DNA from 2 places in the Clostridium perfringens genome. Region 1 is predicted to be linked to the other one. Evidence: riboswitches for the same ligand, from Rfam matches in the RefSeq annotation. Region 1 holds a riboswitch; the other holds the start of a gene.

Region 1 (8,369 bases):
TAAACTTTTGAAAGAAGAATCTAATAAAGAATTTTCATTTATGCTTCCAGAAGAAAAAGGAGAATATGCTTTTCAGGTGGATGGTATTTGGGATTCAACTCATAATGTATCTAAAATATTTAAAGTTTATATAGATTAACATTGAATATAATAAATAAAAAATATTATTTTGGTTAAAGAGGGATTATGAATTTAGGAAAAGTGATTTTAAAAAAAGATTTAATTAAGGATATAAAAAGTATTTCTTACTTATATGAAAGTGCAGGATGGTTTGACTATACTGAAGATTTAGAAAAATTAGAAGAGGCATTTAAAAATTCATTAAAGATAATTTCAGCATGGCATGAAGAAAAATTAATAGGTCTTATTAGAGTTGTTGGAGATGGACTAACTATAATATATATACAAGATATAGTAGTACTTCCCGAATATCAAGGTAATGGTATTGGTAGAGGTTTGATTGATTCTGTATTAGATGAATATAAACATGTTAGACAAAAGATTCTAATAAGTGAGGATAAAGAATCTTCAATTGAATTTTATAAAAACATAGGTTTTAAATCAATTGATACTTATAATGGAGTAGCTTTTGTAAGTTATATAGAGTAAATTTAAAGCAACCAAAAATTTAATTTTACTTTATTCATTTAATTTAGCCCCCTTGTTATTTCTTTTAAATAATTATATTACAATTATTTAAAATTAAATAATGATTTATTTAATTTTTTTTATTACAATATATTATATACAATTGGATTTAGAAACAAATCAGTTGTTATATTTTAAAACTTAATTATATTTTTTATTGATTAAGTATAGGAGGAAATTTAAATGAAATTAATATCATGGAATGTTAATGGCTTAAGAGCTTGTGTTAAAAAAGGCTTTTTAGATTACTTTAAATCTGAAGATGCTGATATATTCTGTCTACAGGAGACTAAACTTCAGGAAGGACAAATAGATTTAGATCTAGAGGGATATCATCAATACTGGAACTATGCTGAGAAAAAGGGGTATTCAGGAACTGCAATATTCACTAAAAAAGAACCTCTAAATGTTTATTATGGAATAAATATGGAGCATCATGATAAAGAAGGAAGAGTTATAACTTTAGAATTTGAAGACTTCTTTATGGTAACTGTTTATACTCCAAATTCACAAAGTGAACTTGCCAGATTAGAGTATAGAATGGAATGGGAGGATGATTTTAGAAATTATCTTTTAGAACTTTCATCTAAAAAGGGAGTAGTTGTATGTGGAGATTTAAATGTAGCTCATAAGGAGATAGATTTAAAGAATCCTAAGACAAATAGAAAAAATGCTGGCTTTACAGATGAGGAAAGAGATAAATTTTCTACATTATTATCAAGTGGGTTTATAGATACTTTCCGTTATTTCAACCCAGACTTAGAGGGGATTTATTCTTGGTGGTCATATAGATTTAATGCAAGAAAAAACAATGCTGGATGGAGAATTGACTATTTTTTAGTTTCAAATAATTTAGAAGATAGAATAAAAGAAGCTTCTATAGATACTGAAATACTAGGATCTGATCACTGTCCTGTTAAATTAATAATGGAATAATTATATGTAAAAAAAGAGGATGTATTAAATGTTAAATGTGCATCCTCTTTTGTTTTTTATATTTAAATAAAAACTCTAATTAAAGACTTTATTTTCTTGTTTATATAATATTTTTGAAAGAGGTAAGGCTATAACTATACCAACCCCAACTTGAAGTATATTACCTATTATATCCTTTGCTGAATATACTAAAGCTCCTATTATGGTATTAGAGCTTCCTGTAAATAAAAATGCTATTATTGCACCAGATAAGAAATAAGCTACAACCATAAATATACCAGAAATTAAAAATGGTACTAAATAACTTTTTCTATGATTATACTCTAAAATAGCTCCAGCTATATATGCCATTAAAGCTTTTATTATAAATGTAAAAGGTGCCCAAATTATATATCCACTATATAAATCCACAAGAGCCATTCCTATACCACTAGCTAAAGCTCCACGCTTTTTCCCTAATAAGGCTGCTGCTAAAAGAACCATACAATCTCCAAGATGAACAAAGCCTCCTACAGTAGGAATTCTTATTAAATTTGCTGATATAAATATTATTGCAATCATTAGTGCTGTAAAAACTGTCTTATGAAATTTACTGTTAGTGTTAACATTCATATTTTTCTACCTCCAGAACCAAAATATATTTATATATTAAAATATTATTAGTGTATTATCAAATGTATGGGTACAATTATAAATAATTAAATCCCTTTAAAATTTATTTATTTATGATATACTGTTAAATAATACATAAATAGAAATTTTACAGAAGAGGAGTGAAGAAAATGAAAGAAAAAAACATAGCAGCATTTTTTGATATTGATGGAACAATATATAGAGAAGGATTAATAACAGAAGTATTTAAAAAAATAATAAAATACGAATTAGTTGATGAAACTAAGTGGTATAAGGATGTACGTCCATCATTCATAAAATGGGATAAAAGACAAGGTGGATATGATGAATATTTATTAAAAATGGTTGATATATATACTGAAGCAATAAAAGGAATAAGCAGTTATCATATAGAATATATAGCTAAGAAAGTAATAGAACAAAAAGGAGATAGAGTTTATACATTTACTAGAGAAAGAATTAAATGGCATAAAGAACAAGGTCATATTGTCATAGCTATTTCTGGATCTCCTTATGAGCTTGTAAAAGAAATGTCAGAAAAATACAATATGAATGATTTTAAAGGAACTATATATAAGCTTGATCATAATAATACATATAACGGAGATATAATTCCAATGTGGGATTCTGAAAGCAAAGAAAAAGCTATCTTAGAATTAAAAGAAAAACATAATATAGACTTAGAAAATAGTTATGCTTATGGAGATACCTCTGGAGATTTTACAATGTTTAAAAATGTTGGAATACCATATGCAATTAATCCAACAAGAGAGCTTATCACTAAAGTTCTCCAATGTGATGAAATTAAAGAAAAAATTAAAGTAATAGTTGAAAGAAAAGATGTTACTTATGATTTAGATATAAATAACTTAAAACTTCTTTAGATTATAAAGTAGTATATATTTATCAATCTTATAATTCGTCTTTTTATAAAAAAATACGGAGTTATATTTTTTAAGCAGCAACAAATATACGTTATTTTACGAATTTATTGCTTTAAATTTAGTTTTTTATCCGTTGTATATTACTGTTAAAGTATGTATTTAAAATTAAAAACTTATATTAAAATATAGAAATTTTTTATAGTTTTAAATCAATTAACTATTAAATAATATTGAAAATTTTATTTGAATTTATATTAAAATAGAGGAATAATATATAATAATTTGCTATAATATGTATATAAAAAGCGAAATGTGTAAAAGGGGAGACGTATATGAGTAATATTAAATTTTGTTCTATTATTATAAAGGATGACTTTAATAATATTTTAATTTCAAAAAGAAAAGGAAAAAAAGCAGATGAGCACCTATGGTATATTTTTGAAAGAAAAATAAAAGGAAGAGAAACTCCAGAAAAATGCGCAAATAGAGCAATAAAGGAAGATTTAAAAACCATAGTTTTTGATTTAAATCAACTATGTGATTTAAATGTTAATGAAGAAGAAACTTTAAGAGTTTTTACAGGTTCCTTAAAAGAAAAAATTACTTGTGGCTCTAATATAACTACATATAAATGGATAAGCAAAGATGATTTAAATGATTATACTTTTGCAAATGGAGAATTGGAAAAGATAAACGCTTTTTTTGATACAATATAAAAACATGCCAATATTGGCATGTTTTTCTTTTATTGTTATAATAAAACGGTGAGGTGATTATTATGACATTATTAAGAAAGAAAATTTTAGGAGAAGATTTTCATGTTACTATAAAACCTATATATAACAGAGAAGATACATTGGCATTTACCTTTTCTCCGGACCAGAAAAAAGTAGAGATTGGTGAAGAAATTACAATTACAGTGAAACATCCTACAGAAAAATATGATGCTTTCTGTGATGAATTAGTAGAACTTATAGCTAGATATCAAGAAATATAAAAAAAACAGTCCATATGGACTGTTTTTCTATTATTAAGCAGCATTTTTGCCTATAAATTTATGTACAATTTTTTCACATGGCGGCATAAAAAATTGTATAGCTGGACCTGTGAAAAGTACTGCTATTATTGTTCCAAGACCTACAACACCAGCTAGTAAATAACCAACTACTAGGAAGCTTAAATCTAAACCGATACGTATCCAACGGTATTGGAAGTTAGTTTTATCTCTTATTATAAGAGGAACTAAATCGTTTGGTGCAACTCCTAATTCAGTACTAACTAAGAATGAGAATCCTATAGCTATTATAATACAGCTTACAGCTACAATTACGCATTTTGTAAATAAGTTAAAGTTACTAAGTGAAGTATCTAAACCAAATCTATGTAATATTCCCATGATTGCATCTATAGTAGGGCCTACCACTAAAACAAGTACAAAAGTTCCAACTTTAAGTTGTTTTCTATCTGCAATGAAGATTGCAATAACTAAAGTAACAAGTATTATCATGTTAGCAGTTCCAGTTGAAACGCTTAGAGCTTTTGAAAGTCCTTGAGTAAATACAGTAAAGGGATCTGATCCAGCTCCGCTTAATAAGAATATTACAACACCTAATTGTATGATTGCCATTCCTAATAAGAAAAATATAAGCTTAGGAATAAGTTTTTCTTTTTTCATTTTTAATACACTCCTTGTTTTTGAGTTTTGTGAATCGTATTTTTGAATGTGAATTTAAATATTTAATGTGTATTTAAAAACTTAAAAGAAAACCAAACAAAATGATTATAACCATTGTTAATCTATATGTCAAATAAATTGAATATTTTAATAAAAAAATTCATAACTAAGTAAAATTTCCCTGTTAAAACTTACTATATTAGAATAAATAAGAAAATTGAAATGTACTTAATTTTATTTTATAATTATTACGTTAGATGGAAGAGGTGGAAAATATGAAGGATACTAAGACTAAAGAACATATTGCTAGAATAGCAAAAGCTTCAACATATTTTATTTTTAGAAATGGACCTGTAAATAAGCTTCATAAAGAAAATAAGGTTTCTGATGAAGAACTTAAAGAAATGCAAGAGTATATGCAAAATCACTTAGCATATCTTTATGAAGTTTTACTTGAAGAGGGTAATTTAAAAAAATATGAACTTGTAATGAATACTATGAATCAATTTTATGTAAATGATGATACAGAGGTAGTATTAGCTGATGAGGGCTTTGATTCTTTATATGATCAATTATTCCCTAAAAGTAGCAATATAATTCTTAAATAAAAAATGACTATGAGAATTTCTCATAGTCATTTTTTTAATTACAACTAACCTTTGGAATAAAGTCTTCTTCAGCCTCTTCAATTTTAATGTTAGTATTATTTCTTTTCTTTAATATTGATTCTACTATTATAGCTATAGCCCCATCTCCAGTTACATTAGTTGCTGTTCCAAAACTATCTTGAGCAGCATGAAGTGCTATCATTAAGGATTTTTCAACATTACCAAATCCAAGCATACCTTCAAGTAATCCTAAAGCAGCCATAACTCCGCCACCTGGTACCCCTGGTGCTGCTACCATAGTTACTCCTAACATAACTATAAATGGAACCATAACAGAGAAAGTTGGAACTTGTCCTTTCATATACATTACAGCCATTGATGCAAGAACTAAAGTAATAGTATCACCTGCTAAATTTATTGTTGCTCCTAAAGGAATAACAAAATCTGCTACATCTTGATCAACTTTATTTTCCTTAGTACAGTTTAAAGTAACTGGGATTGTAGCTGCTGATGATTGAGTTCCCAAAGCTGTCATATATGCAGGAATCATATTTTTAAGTAATTTTAATGGATTTTCTTTCTTTAAAGTTCCAGCTAAAGCATATTGAACCACTAAATAAGATCCTTGTATTGAAAATAAAACTAAGTACACAAGTCCAAAAGACTTTAAAGTAGTAAAAATCTCACCATTATAACTTAACTTTGAAAATATTGAAAGTATGTAAATAGGTACTAAAGGTATTAACACATTTTTTATAGTTAATGAAATAACGTGATTAAATTCTTCTGATACTTTTAATAAGTAACTATTTTTTATTCTTGATATTCCTATTCCTAATAAAAATGCAAAAACTAAAGCTGACATAACACCAAACATTGGAGGAATATCAATTGTAAAATAAGGATCAACATTTACTGATCCAGTGCTTAGAGAAGCACTTACTATAAATTTAGGAAGTACTGCGCGTCCTATAAAGAAAGTAAGTATTCCTATTAAAAATGTTGAAGCATATGAAATTAAAGTAGTTATGAAAAGTCCCTTTCCTGATTTATTTCCTAAGGATGCTATACCAGGAACTATAAACCCAACTATTATAAGTGGGATTAAGAAACTTAGTAAATTCCCAAATATGCTATTAAAGGTCATTAATATTCTAATAGGTATATCTAAATTAATATAGGAACATCCTAGCCCAATAAGTATTCCTAAAATAATTGCAACAAATATTCTTTTTATTAAGGATAAATTTTTCATAATAGCCCCCTTTTGTATTCTTATTGAATACACATGTTTTTTGTATGAGTACATATTACTATAGTTAGGATTTAAAGTCAACAATAAAATCTAAATTATTTTATAAATTGTTCAATAATTTTTGTTTATAATTTTTATTTATCAATAAAAAAATATTGACATTTTGCAAATTTAATCTCATAATTGTTAATATAAAGTGAATAACTGAGATAGAGGCGCGATGATTAATAGTATCTTTGCAGAGGTAAGCACGTTGAAGCAAAGTGAAAGGATGAATCGCCGAAACCATTAGAAGAGGCTTTAATTCTATTAGGTTGGGGTTACATATAATATATGTAACACTGTCACAAATTATTTTGTGGTGTGCTATCATGAAAGAAGAGTATTGTATATAACTTTACGAACCCTTAAGCATGAAACACGCTTAAGGGTTTCTTTTGTTAGCGAAAACTTAGTTATCACTTATGGCTTAATTATTAAAACCATAAGGAGGACTAAAAAAATGAGTCAAGAACAAAATACTAATCTAAAAAGAGGCTTGAAATCAAGACATCTTAGTATGATTGCCATGGGTGGTGCCATAGGAACTGGTATTTTCTTAGCCATGGGAGATACACTTCATCAAGCCGGTGTAGGAGGAGCTTTTGTAGCTTACGGAATTATAGGAGTAATGGTATATTTCTTGTGTACAAGCTTAGGGGAGATGGCAACATATATGCCAGAAACAGGTTCCTTTGGAGCTTATGCAACAAAATTTGTTGATCCTGCTTTAGGATTTGCTTTAGGATGGAATTACTGGTATAACTGGGCTATAACAATAGCAGCAGAAATGGTTGCAGGTTCTTTATTAATGAAGTTTTGGTTTCCTAATGTTCCAGCAATAGTTTGGAGCGCATTATTCTTAGTAATTATATTAACTCTTAATTTATTATCTGCCAAAGCTTATGGAGAATCAGAGTTTTGGTTTGCAGCTGTAAAAGTTGCTACTGTTATAATATTCTTAATCGTAGGAGTTCTTATGATTTTTGGAATATTAGGTGGAGATAATGTAGGATTCAAAAACTTCTATGAAAATGGAGGCCCGTTTATTGGAGGAGCAAAATCAATTTTCATGATTTTCTTAATAGCTGGTTTCTCATTCCAAGGAACTGAATTAGTAGGGGTTGCCGCTGGAGAAAGTGAAGATCCTGAAAAAAATGTACCTAAGGCTGTTAATACAATATTTTGGAGAATCTTATTATTTTATTTAGGAACAATTTTAGTAATTGGTGCTTTAGTACCAAATGCTCAAGCTGGAGTAGAAACAAGTGCCTTTACAATTTTCATGATTTTCTTAATAGCTGGTTTCTCATTCCAAGGAACTGAATTAGTAGGGGTTGCCGCTGGAGAAAGTGAAGATCCTGAAAAAAATGTACCTAAGGCTGTTAATACAATATTTTGGAGAATCTTATTATTTTATTTAGGAACAATTTTAGTAATTGGTGCTTTAGTACCAAATGCTCAAGCTGGAGTAGAAACAAGTGCCTTTACAATAGTATTTGAAAAATTAGGATTAGCTGGAGCAGCTTCAATTATGAATGCCATAATACTAACATCTGTCTTATCAGCTGGTAACTCAGGTATGTATGCATCAAGTAGAATGCTTTATGCTATGGCTAAAAGTGGAATGGCACCTAAGATTTTTGAAAAAACTAATTCTAGAGGAGTACCAGTTAATGCTATTATAATAA
Region 2 (8,369 bases), 870 kb from region 1:
TGATTTCTTCTTTGTATTACTAGAACTCATTACTATTCCCACATACCTTTCATCAAATCTTCTATTTCTTTTTTTCTTTTTTCTGTAAGCGCTTTATCCAAGCAAAACTTACCATCTTTGCCTTTAACTAAAACATCCCCCTCTTTTACGTCACCTATTACGTCATCTTTTTTTAATTCTAAAATATTTTCTTTTTCATCTTCACATACAATAAAATGTCCTTCTATTCTATCTACTATTATTTTTTTCATTTTATACTCCTTGCTCCGAATATTAGTATGAGAAATCTTTAAACTCAATTTAAAATTATTCCTCAATAATTTTAGAATTTTTTACCTTTAATAATCTTAAAGTATCAAGTATAAGTATATCATAAATTACCATAACTTTGTAAACTTTAATTCATACTTTTTCCCTCAAGTTTCATAAATATTTCAATATTATTTTATCAACTTATTGTGTCTTTTTTATGTCTTTCATTATTAAATATTTTTCACTTTTAAATAGTAATATTTTGAAACAATCTAATTTATTAAATAATTTTTGATTCTTAATTTTATTAAATAAATTTATATAATTCTAAAAAAATTATATTCTACTATATTCATTATTATCCTTCACTTTTATTATATACTTTAATACATTATTCTAAATACTTTTAATAAAAAAAGTTGTATAGTTTTTTTACCATACAACTTTTATATTAATTAAAAACATTCATTTCTAAGCAAATCTTCATAAGTTTCTCTTTTACACATAACTTTTGAAATTCCATTACTTACACTTACAACTGCCGCCTTAGGAATTCTATTATAATTATTAGCCATTGAATGTCCATATGCTCCTGTAGACATTATAGCTAATATATCTCCAGTTTCCATTCTAGGCATCTCTATGGAATTTAAAAGTACATCCCCTGATTCACAGCATTTTCCCGCTACAGTAACTATCTCCTTAGAATTATCAAAAACTCTGTTAGCTATTAATGATTCATAATTTGCACTGTATAAGGCTGGTCTTATATTATCACTCATTCCACCATCTACACTTACATATTTTCTTATATTAGGAATTTCTTTTATAGCTCCTACAGTATAAAGAGTTAATCCTGCATTCCCTACAATACTTCTTCCTGGCTCTATACTTAATATAGGAACATTCATATTTAACTTTCTGCATATTTCATCAGCTTTATTTATTATAACTGAACAATATTCTTCTATTTCTTTTGGCTTATCTCCTTCAGTGTAATATATACCAAATCCTCCACCTAAGTCTAATTCTTTTATTTCATATCCTAAGGTTTCTTTTATATCATTTATAAGATTTAGCATAATTTCTGTTGTATCTTCAAAAGGTTCTAAGTCAAATATTTGCGAACCTATATGACAATGCAATCCATTAAGTTCTATATACTCTAATTCCATTGCTCTTTTAATAGCGTCATAAACTGTATCACCAATTACAGGGAATCCAAATTTTGAGTCCAATTGACCTGTTTTTATATATTCATGGGTATGGGCCTCTACTCCAGGAGTTATTCTCAAATAAACTTTTTGAACTCTTCCATATTCTTGAGCTATAGAATTAAGAACTTCTAGTTCATGAATATTATCAACTATAAATCTTCCAATTCCTAATCTTACTCCTAAATCTATTTCATAATCAGATTTATTGTTACCATGGAAATATATTCTTTCTAATGGGAAACCTGCTTTATAAGCAGTATAAAGCTCTCCACCTGAAACAACATCTAAATATAAATTTTCTTCATTAACTAAATTGCACATGGACATATTTATAAATGCCTTTCCTGCATAGGTAACTCTGTTTCCTCTTTCTTCACACTTCATAGCATTATAGTATCTTCTACAATTGCTTCTCACTAACTCTTCATCAATAACATATAAAGGAGTTCCATATTCCTTGCTTAAAGCACTTGCTTTTACTCCTCCAACATATAACTCATTTTCTTCTACTTTCATTGATCCAAATAATTTCATATCTTTTCCCTCCACAAACTTTTTTAGTGGCAGAGTATAAAAGTATGCAAAGCTACCGACTCTCCTGGCATTTAATTCCAATAAATAAAAACAGCAAAGGAACACCTTTGCTGCCTTAATCGCAACTTAGCGTACCTTGTAGCACTCCACTTTTTTCAAAGTGACAGTTATATGCATATTATACATATACCCAGAAATATTAATCACCATTAATATCTCTTCGGCCATAATCCCTTTCATCATACATAAAACACTTGTCAGCTACTTATGACTACTCTTAATTACGGCACCTCTACTTTGGTCCTATTTTCAAATTATTTATGCTTTTATTATATTAATTATTGTTTATAATGTTACTAAAAAATCTCAAATAATGCAATAGTATAAACTAAAATTATTAATAAAAAAATTTATACATTACAATTATTTCCTTCACATCTAAATGCATTAGTACCTTCATAACCTATTTCTTTTAAAACTTTTTTTACCACTCTTTTTCCTATGCTATCCTCATTTAATTCACAAAGAGCATCCTCTATATTGTACCAAGCAGCTCCTTCTACTTCAGTTGATTTCTCTATTTCTCCTGATTCATAATATGCTAAATAAGTTAGCATAAGTAATTCTTTTCCCTTTACAAAATCACTACCTAAATATTTTATATCTTTAACTGTTATTCCTGTTTCTTCTTTTACCTCTCTATAAACAGTTTCCTCTGCACATTCATCTACACCTACATATCCAGATATAAGAACTTTAGAATTTTCATATATATAACTTTGCTTTAAAAGAATTATCTCATCACCTTTTATTACAGCAACAACAATACAAGGCTTAGGTAAATCAAAAAACATCATATCATGTTTACTGCAATAAGGTATCATTCCCTCATCCCAGCTATTCTTTAACTCTAATTTTTCACCACATAACGGACAATATTTAAATTTCATAATTAATTTCTTTAGTAAAGCAAATATATTACCTTCTATAATTTTTTATTTCAAATTTATCTGATTCTAAGTTAAAACAAATATATTTTCTTCTGTAATTTCTTAAAATCACCATCTATAACTTATAAAAATTCGCTATTTTAGATAAGAATAGTAATATATAAATTAAGCTAACTAAAGTTCACCACCTTTCATATTCTCAAATACTTATCATATCTTTTCTATAAATTCAACTTTAAATAATAAATTCTAACTTTAAATAATAAATCCACTAACATTAACTTAATATTTAATATTTTGTGTTTTATATTTTACATATATTTATATTTTTAATTCTATAAACTAAAATTATGATAATAGATGCCTTAACTTATGCTATTTAGACTTCTACCTTTCAATTCTATAAATTAAACTTATAAAACTATTTCTACAGGATTAAGTAACTCAATTTCCTCTTCAGTAACTTTGCAATTATATGCAAAGATATCTACTCTTTCTTTTTTAGCTAATCTCAATGCTTCCCCAAACTTAGGATCTGTTTCATCATTAGGAGAAAACTTATTTACATTATCTATCTGTATTAAAAAAATTATTCCTGCACCCATTCCTAATTTTTTAATTTCAATCAGTTCTAATATGTGTTTCTTTCCTCTTTCAGTTGGAGCATCTGGAAACCTAGTCTCTCCATTTTCCTCTAAAGTTACCCCTTTTACTTCTAAAAAGTATGTATTTTCATTATCATCTTGTAATTTAAAATCAAATCTAGAATTTCCAAAAGTTTTTTCTCTACTTATATTATTAAAATTTACTAACTTTTCTATCTTTTTATTTATTAATGCCTCTTCTACAACTTTATTAGGAATCTGAGAATCTATATTTATTAAAACCTCACCCTTATAAGCTGCAATTAAATCATAAGGAGTTTTTCTATTTGGAGTAGTTCCTTTTCTTAAAAGAACTGTACATCCTTCTTTTAAAATCTCTCTACACCTTCCAGTGTTAGGAACATGAACTAATAACTCCTCATCATCTAAAACTACATAAGCTTGAAATCTATTTGGTCTTCTTAAAAAAATAGCTTTTCTGATAACACTATTGTACTTCATCTATGGTAACCTCTTCATATATTATTTAACTTTTAATTTTAGTTATAAATTAATAATTTTTTTATTCCTTATCTATGTTAATTAAAAACATGAGTCTTTTTCAGTTAATAAAAAAACATAAACATTTCCCTTTTATGAATTAATAAAATATCTTTTTTTCTACATTCCTTGTTATTATATTCTACATAAAAATACTTTTATTAACAAGGTTGAAATGAAGAAGATATGTAATTTGATTCTCTTAGATCCATTTAAAAACATTATTTTGTTTCTCAAATTGACTGAGAACTTATTTTTATTTGAACAAAAAGATTTTTTCTTATATGTCTAAAACTTATTTAAACACACTGTCATAGCCAGTTATTTTCATCAAACAAAAAATTTTATAAATAAAAAACTCGATAAGCATTGCTTATCGAGTTAATGGTGACCCCTAGGGGAATCGAACCCCTGTTACCACCGTGAAAGGGTGGTGTCTTAACCGCTTGACCAAGGGGCCAAACTAACCTGGCGACCACCTACTCTCCCACACAGTCTCCCGTGCAGTACCATCGGCTTCTAAAGGCTTAACCGTCGTGTTCGGAATGGGAACGGGTGTTACCCTAAAGAACATCATCACCAGATGTTTAAAAGAACTTTGTTCTTTCAAAATTGCACATATTTAATTTACTATATTTGGTCAAGCCCTCGATCTATTAGTATCGGTCAGCTGAACATGTTACCATGCTTACACCCCCGACCTATCAACCTTGTGTTCTTCAAGGGATCTTACTAGCTTACGCTATGGGAAATCTCATCTTGAGGTTGGCTTCACGCTTAGATGCTTTCAGCGTTTATCCATTCCCGACTTAGCTACCCAGCTGTGCTCCTGGCGGAACAACTGGTACACCAGAGGTCAGTCCATCCCGGTCCTCTCGTACTAAGGACAGCTCCTCTCAAATTTCCTACGCCCGCGACGGATAGGGACCGAACTGTCTCACGACGTTCTGAACCCAGCTCGCGTGCCGCTTTAATGGGCGAACAGCCCAACCCTTGGGACCTACTTCAGCCCCAGGATGCGACGAGCCGACATCGAGGTGCCAAACCTCCCCGTCGATGTGGACTCTTGGGGGAGATCAGCCTGTTATCCCCGAGGTAGCTTTTATCCGTTGAGCGATGGCCCTCCCACGAGGTACCACCGGATCACTAAGCCCGACTTTCGTCCCTGCTCCACTTGTGGGTGTCGCAGTCAGGCTCCCTTCTGCCTTTGCACTCTTCGAACGATTTCCGACCGTTCTGAGGGAACCTTTGGGCGCCTCCGTTACTTTTTAGGAGGCGACCGCCCCAGTCAAACTGCCCACCTAACAATGTCCTGTGACCAGATTCATGGCCGCCAGTTAGAATTTCAGTACTGTCAGGGTGGTATCCCAAGGTTGACTCCACCAAGGCTGACGCCCTGGTTTCCTAGTCTCCCACCTATCCTGTACAGACAATACCAAAACTCAATGCTAAGCTACAGTAAAGCTCTACGGGGTCTTTCCGTCCAATCGCGGGTAGCGAGCATCTTCACTCGCACTACAACTTCGCCGGATTTACAGTTGAGACAGTGCCCAAGTCATTACGCCATTCGTGCGGGTCAGAACTTACCTGACAAGGAATTTCGCTACCTTAGGACCGTTATAGTTACGGCCGCCGTTTACTGGGGCTTAAGTTCACACCTTCGCTTGCGCTAAGTGTTCCCCTTAACCTTCCAGCACCGGGCAGGCGTCAGCCCCTATACATCAGCTTACGCTTTAGCAGAGACCTGTGTTTTTGCTAAACAGTTGCTTGGGCCTATTCTCTGCGGCCTACTCTCGTAGGCACCCCTTCTCGCGAACTTACGGGGTCAATTTGCCGAGTTCCTTAACTGTAATTCTTCCGCCGGCCTTAGGATTCTCTCCTCACCTACCTGTGTCGGTTTGCGGTACGGGCACTACTTCTCTCTCTAGACGCTTTTCTTGGCAGCGTGGAATCATGTACTTCGGTTCCGTAGAACCTTCCCCATCACGCCTCAGCATTATGAGAGCGGATTTGCCTACTCTCACTGCCTAAACGCTTAGACTAGCATCCAATAGCTAGCACACACTATCCTCCTGCGTCACGCCATCGATAATAACGATGGTAGTGGTACTGGAATATCAACCAGTTGTCCATCACCTACGCCTTTCGGCCTCGGCTTAGGTCCCGACTAACCCTCAGCGGACGAACCTTCCTGAGGAAACCTTAGGTTTTCGGCCTGTGGGATTCTCACCCACATCTCGCTACTGATGCCAACATTCTCACTCGTAACCAGTCCACCGCTCCTTACGGTACGACTTCAGCCCGGTTACGACGCTCTCCTACCGCTTGAACTTAGTTCAAGCCCGTAGCTTCGGTGGTAAGTTTAGCCCCGTTACATTTTCGGCGCAAGATCTCTCGACTAGTGAGCTATTACGCACTCTTTTAATGAATGGCTGCTTCTAAGCCAACATCCTAGTTGTCTTAGAAATCTCACATCCTTTCCCACTTAACTTACACTTTGGGACCTTAGCTGACGATCTGGGCTGTTTCCCTTTTGACCACGGATCTTATCATTCGTAGTCTGACTGCCGAGCTCAAAGTATGTGGCATTCGGAGTTTGATAAGGTTCGGTAAGCGCTATGCCCCCTAGCCCATTCAGTGCTCTACCTCCACTACTCATACTCGACGCTAGCCCTAAAGCTATTTCGGAGAGAACCAGCTATCTCCGGGTTCGATTGGAATTTCTCCGCTATCCACAGCTCATCCCATGCTTTTTCAACAGCAACGTGGTTCGGTCCTCCACGAGGTTTTACCCTCGCTTCAACCTGGCCATGGATAGGTCACCCGGTTTCGGGTCTACGGCATGCAACTAGTCGCCCTATTCAGACTCGGTTTCCCTTCGGCTCCGTACCTTAAGTACTTAACCTTGCTACATACCGTAACTCGTTGGCTCGTTCTACAAAAAGCACCTCATCACCCTCATAAGGGGCTCTGAGCGGTTGTAGGCACACGGTTTCAGGTTCTATTTCACTCCCCTCCCGGGGTTCTTTTCACCTTTCCCTCACGGTACTGCTTCACTATCGGTCATCAGGTAGTATTTAGCCTTGGGAGGTGGTCCTCCCTGCTTCCCACAAGGTTTCACGTGTCTCGTGGTACTCTGGATCATAACTCGTGGTCTTCTCGTTTCACTTACAGGACTATTACCTTCTACGGTGGAACTTTCCAGTTCTCTTCAGTTACAATAGCCTCCACTTTTATGTTATGTCCACAACCCCGGAAACAAGTTTCCGGTTTGGGCTCTTTCCCTTTCGCTCGCCGCTACTAAGAAAATCGATTTTTCTTTCTCTTCCTCCAGGTACTTAGATGTTTCAGTTCCCTGGGTTACCTTCATTAAGCTATGTATTCACTTAATGATACATGGGGTTTCCCATGTGAGTTTCCTCATTCGGAAATCTTCGGATCTCAGGCTATGTGCGCCTACCCGAAGCTTATCGCAGCTTATCACGTCCTTCATCGGCTCCTGATGCCAAGGCATTCACCATGCGCCCTTTGTAGCTTGACCTATATTAGTTATAGTTCTCATTTTACAAAGAATAGAAATTGGTTTTGCCAATTTGGCTTGTTGTTTCTATAAATTAAATTATGTGCAATTTTCAAAGAACAATTTTGAGAGATAGTCTCTCAAAATTAAACAGAGATATTATCCAGAATTCATTATCATCTTAGTTGTCCTAAGATGTATTCCTTAGAAAGGAGGTGATCCAGCCGCAGGTTCTCCTACGGCTACCTTGTTACGACTTCACCCCAATCGCTGACCCTACCTTCGGCCGCTGCCTCCTTACGGTTAGCTCACGGACTTCGGGTATTGCCAACTCTCATGGTGTGACGGGCGGTGTGTACAAGACCCGGGAACGTATTCACCGCGACATTCTGATTCGCGATTACTAGTAACTCCAGCTTCATGTAGGCGAGTTTCAGCCTACAATCCGAACTGAGACTGGTTTTTAAGTTTGGCTCCACCTCGCGGTATTGCATCTCTCTGTACCAGCCATTGTAGCACGTGTGTAGCCCTACACATAAGGGGCATGATGATTTGACGTCATCCCCACCTTCCTCCTGGTTAACCCAGGCAGTCTCGCTAGAGTCCTCAACTTAATGGTAGTAACTAACGACAAGGGTTGCGCTCGTTGCGGGACTTAACCCAACATCTCACGACACGAGCTGACGACAACCATGCACCACCTGTCACCTTTTCCCCGAAGGGATTTCCTCGATTAAGAGTAATGCAAGGG

What was found. A riboswitch is a leader RNA that binds a small molecule or an ion and turns the genes downstream of it on or off. The one in region 1 is predicted to bind lysine.
Positions count from the first base shown of each region.
Region 2: another riboswitch for lysine. It lies ahead of lysA (diaminopimelate decarboxylase); the one in region 1 lies ahead of I6G60_RS09615 (amino acid permease).

Region 1 is NZ_CP065681.1:2,019,275-2,027,643, forward strand. It holds gene I6G60_RS09565 (glutaminase) at 1-139, shown strand, start outside; gene I6G60_RS09570 (GNAT family N-acetyltransferase) at 187-609, shown strand; gene xth (exodeoxyribonuclease III) at 832-1,584, shown strand; gene I6G60_RS09580 (ECF transporter S component) at 1,660-2,196, opposite strand; gene I6G60_RS09585 (HAD-IB family hydrolase) at 2,367-3,101, shown strand; gene I6G60_RS09590 (NUDIX domain-containing protein) at 3,434-3,817, shown strand; gene I6G60_RS09595 (hypothetical protein) at 3,880-4,098, shown strand; gene I6G60_RS09600 (YczE/YyaS/YitT family protein) at 4,132-4,776, opposite strand; gene I6G60_RS09605 (hypothetical protein) at 5,052-5,384, shown strand; gene I6G60_RS09610 (dicarboxylate/amino acid:cation symporter) at 5,419-6,639, opposite strand; lysine riboswitch at 6,842-7,016, shown strand; gene I6G60_RS09615 (amino acid permease) at 7,142-8,369, shown strand, end outside.
Region 2 is NZ_CP065681.1:2,891,986-2,900,354, forward strand. It holds gene lepB (signal peptidase I) at 1-30, opposite strand, end outside; gene I6G60_RS13490 (DUF3006 domain-containing protein) at 33-251, opposite strand; gene lysA (diaminopimelate decarboxylase) at 708-2,003, opposite strand; lysine riboswitch at 2,135-2,306, opposite strand; gene I6G60_RS13500 (NAD(+) diphosphatase) at 2,414-2,953, opposite strand; gene sfsA (DNA/RNA nuclease SfsA) at 3,367-4,059, opposite strand; tRNA gene I6G60_RS13510 (tRNA-Glu) at 4,484-4,558, opposite strand; rRNA gene rrf (5S ribosomal RNA) at 4,565-4,682, opposite strand; rRNA gene I6G60_RS13520 (23S ribosomal RNA) at 4,735-7,639, opposite strand; rRNA gene I6G60_RS13525 (16S ribosomal RNA) at 7,827-8,369, opposite strand, start outside.